DNA from 2 places in the Neptuniibacter halophilus genome. Region 1 is predicted to be linked to the other one. Evidence: predicted binding sites of a transcription regulator. Region 1 holds the regulator's gene; the other holds the start of a gene.
The links. Region 1 encodes FNR, which switches genes on or off when oxygen is low (the NO sensors DNR and NnrR bind a similar motif). Its sites were predicted from a motif close to TTGATNTANATCAA; they were not measured.
Positions count from the first base shown of each region.

Region 1 (2,204 bases):
ATTGCGATGCCGGGGTGATGCCGGCATCGCAAACAGGATCAGAGGCCTTCGTAGGCCAGCAGGGTGTGTACGGGAATACCGGAATCCTGAATTTTGCTGGAGCCCTGCAAGTCTGGCAGGTCGATCAGCGCGGCTGCTTCGTATACTTCCGCGCCCAGCTCTTTGATCAGGCCGCAGGCAGCGAGGATGGTTCCGCCGGTGGCGATCAGGTCATCAAATACCAGTACGCGGTCACCCGGACCCACGGAATCTATCTGCATTTCAACGGCCGCAGTGCCGTATTCCAGCTTGTATTCCTGATGGATAGTTTTGCCCGGAAGTTTGCCTTTTTTACGTACCAGAACCAGTGGGATATTCAGGTGGTAGGCCATGATGGAACTGATCAGGAAGCCGCGTGCGTCGATACTGGCAATATGTGTAATCTCGGTATCGATATAACGCTGAATAAAGGCGTCAGAGATCATGCGCAGTGCTTTCGGGTCCTTGAACAGCGGTGTGATATCTCGGAATTGAACGCCCGGTTCCGGCCAGTCAGAAATCGTGCGGATAACTGACTTCACATAACACTCGTCATAAGACATGAAAAACTCCTCGATGGTACGCCTTGACTTGGCTCAATGATTTAAAAGGGGGAAGACGATTTAATGTAGCGGTTGGGTTACACATTGAGATGGCTACTTAATCGTGAAACTGGCAGGCACCGGCTAATCTGATTAGCGGTGCCTTTTTATTTATCGACCTGTCTCAGGAACAGTTGCTTTTTCCACAGGCAGCCGTGATTGCAGGTTCGCTGGTATCGCTGAGCGGGTTTTCTCCGGAGAGAATGTACAGTTTTTCCAGATCCTCGATGTGAACCTCTTTACCCTCAACCTGCAGCAGGTTGGATTTCTGAAAACGGGTGAAGATACGGCTGACAGTTTCTACCGCCAGCCCAAGATAATTGCCGATCTCGTTACGGGACATAGAAAGACGGAAACTGGTCTCAGAATAGCCACGCAGTTTGAAGCGCTGTGACAGCTTAATCAGGAACGTTGCAACCCGCTCCTCCGCGTTTTTCTTCGATAGCAGCAGCATCATCTGCTGCTCTTCACGAATCTCTTTACTCATGGTGCGCAGCAACTGGCGGCGAAGTTCAGGTAACTGACCAGACAGCTCATCGAGGCGTTCAAACGGAATTTCGCAGACCGTGGTGGTTTCCAGAATCTTGGCGGAAACCGGGTATTCGTTGTTATCGAAACCACTCATGCCGACCAGCTCGCCGGGGAAATAAAAACCGGTGATCTGCTCTTCGCCTTCGTTGGTGATGGTGTAGGTTTTCACCGTGCCGGCACGGATGGCATAGACACTATCGAAGACGCCACCCTGATGGAACAGGTGTTCGCCTTTCTTCAGTGGGCGGCTTTTTTCAATAATATCATCCAGCCGTTCCATCTCTGTCATATCCAGTGACACCGGAAGACACAGTGAACTTAAGCTACATGTATTACAGCTGACCTGTTGCAGACTTCGCAACTTTCCTTCGGTTGCCTTGTTGTCACCCATGATTTAATCCTGTAATGGTTCGATAAAACGGCTGCTTAAGGATTATGTAATATTTCACCGCATTCTAAAAGTTAAATAATCCGCGAGAAGCGCTGCGAACTCTGGTCTTTCGGTATATAGGCGTCAAATGCCATGCAGATCCGACGGATCAGCAGGCGTCCCGAAGGGGAGACCTGAATGCTGTTTTCGTCCATTTTTACCAGACCATCTTCAGCAAATGCTGCCAGTTCCTGTCGGGCATCAGCAAAGTAGCTGTCGAAGTCGATACCAAACAGGGATTCGACAGGGGCTTTGTCCAGCTCGAAATGACAGATTAACTGGGTGATCACATGACGCCGGATAATATCGTCCCGGGTCAGTTTTACACCGCGCTTGATAGCGTGTTGATTGGTTTCAACCGCTGCACTGTAAGCGCTCATCTCATGCTCGTTCTGATAGTAGACCGAGCCGATCTGGCTGATGGCTGAAACACCCATCGCCACAAGATCACACTCTGCATGGGTGGTGTAACCCTGAAAGTTCCGGTGCAGGTTGCCGGTGCGCTGTGCAACGGCCAGCTCATCGTCAGGCTTGGCAAAATGATCCATGCCGATGTAAACGTAGCCCGCCTGCAGCAGTTTATTGATGGTGGATTCAAGGATAGCCAGCTTGGTTTCCGGGCT
Region 1 covers NZ_AP027292.1:2,965,886-2,968,089, forward strand. The annotation lists gene QUD59_RS13830 (adenine phosphoribosyltransferase) at 39-581, opposite strand; gene fnr (fumarate/nitrate reduction transcriptional regulator Fnr) at 745-1,542, opposite strand; gene hemN (oxygen-independent coproporphyrinogen III oxidase) at 1,614-2,204, opposite strand, start outside.

Region 2 (2,204 bases), 750 kb from region 1:
CGCGGAATACCCATCGGACTTTTCTGCGTAGCTTCCGCCATCACCTCCCGGGCTTTCTCCAGATCCCCACTACTCTCATGGGCACGCACGAGCAGGTCATAAGAGGCAATAAACAACGGGTACTCTTCAATCAGCTCCTGCAATAATGCCTTGGCTTTTTTGGGCTTTTTCAACGCCAGCAAGGCCTCAGCCCAGAGCAGGCCCGCCTCTTTGTTGTGAGATTTCCAATACTGTTTTTCAGCAACGCTGGCCGCTTCGGCGGGGCGCCTGAACTGGATCAGAAGACGTGCCAGAATTAACTGGGCCTCATCGTATTCCAGATCGTAAGGCGCAAAATTGTGTTTACAGAAATTGATCGCGGAGGGCAGATCACCAATCTCAATCGCCTCATCTACAGGCTGAAAAACAGATTTCCGATAGAGAATGTTATCCAGGCGGTGTTTGAGCTCATCCACCGAGAAAGGCTTCATGATCAGATCATCAGGGTGACTGTCTATTGCATGCAGGACGACCTCCTGTGAGGCATCACTGCTCATGAAAACCCAGCAGGCACTTGGCTTGATGTATCCCCGGTAACGGCACTCTTCAAGCAACTGAATACCGGTCACACTGTCACTGACATTATGCCCCAGCAAAATGACATCATAATCGACTTCAGCAATCTCGCTGAGAACACGATCATTAATGGTGATCGCCTTGAGGTTGACGACCCCCAGGCTGCGCAGCATATAGAAGATTGTCGAGCGCATGTTGCCACTGCTTTCTATCAGCAACACCTGCTTATCGGAATAATCTATTTTTGCCACTCAGCTATCCATAACTGTCACTGTAATTTACTGAGTATAAAAGCGTAGCCGCAATGACAAAAGCATTTTGCGCAAACAAAAAAAAGCACCGGGTGTAGGGTGAAACACGCGGTGCCAAGACAGTTCTATGCTGTACTGCCTATCCTAGCGATGACTGGGCCAAACACTAATGACTTGGATCAAGAAATATCCCACTCCATAGCGTCCCATGGAATATTGAGACAATATGATAACTTCCTGTTTCTATGGTTTAAGGTACACTGAGGAAAAACCTAATAATAATGAGACTATGACTACTGCCTTCATCACCCATGAGGATTGCGGCCTGCACAATATGGGGCCGGAACATCCAGAAAGCCCAGTCCGTCTATTGGCCATAAAAAAAGTTCTGGAAAAAACAGGACTGATTCAGGAACTGGAACGGATTGAATCCACCCATATTCTGCCGGAACAGATTCAGCTTGCGCACGCTCATCTGCATCAGAAGCGTCTCGAGATGAAACTGCCTGAGCACGGTGTAGTCTACACCGACGAAGATACTGCGCTCTGTCCTGATTCCCTGCACGCTGCCAGTCTGGCTGCCGGGTCTGCCGTGATGGCGGTAAACCGGGTGCTCAGCGGTAAAAATAACAACGCCTTTTGTGCCGTCCGCCCACCCGGGCACCATGCGGAACACAATATTCCGATGGGTTTCTGCTTTTATAACAACGTTGCTATTGCAGCCATGCATGCGCTGCAGCAGCCGGGCATTGAACGGGTCGCCATTTTCGATTTCGATGTTCATCACGGCAATGGCACTGTGGATATTTTTAAGGACCGGCCCGAAGTGCTGGTCTGCTCCACCTTTCAGCACCCGTTCTACCCTGAGCGCTACAGTGATATCCAGCGCGACCATATTATCAATTGCCCCATGGATGCGCACAGTGATGGTATGGTGTTCCGCTCACTGGTCGAGGGTCGCTGGTTACCGGCAATTCAGGCGCACAAGCCTGATTTGATTCTGATCTCCGCCGGATTCGATGCACATCACGAAGACCCCATGGCCGATATCAAGCTGAATGAAGAGGACTACCGCTGGGTAACCCAGCTTCTGATGGATTCCGCCCGCACCTATAGTCAGAACCGACTGATCTCCGTGCTTGAAGGGGGTTACAATCCGGTCTCTCTTGCCTTCAGTGTGCAGGCGCATCTGGAGGTACTCGCCGGCCACTGAAGCCGGGCACCAGACAAAAAAAGGCTGCCATGAAGGCAGCCTTTTTTAGTTTATGCGTTTGTCAGATCAACTTACAAACTTGATCATCACACCCGCGGCAATTGCAGATCCGATTACACCGGCTACGTTTGGCCCCATTGCATGCATCAGCAGGAAGTTCTGAGAGTTATACTCCAGACCAATCT
Region 2 covers NZ_AP027292.1:2,217,759-2,219,962, reverse strand. The annotation lists gene QUD59_RS10265 (response regulator) at 1-806, opposite strand, end outside; gene QUD59_RS10260 (histone deacetylase family protein) at 1,096-2,019, shown strand; gene QUD59_RS10255 (sodium ion-translocating decarboxylase subunit beta) at 2,086-2,204, opposite strand, start outside.
Region 2: QUD59_RS10260 (histone deacetylase family protein) is a predicted target of FNR. The motif match lies at 976-989, and genes of this name have one in related genera.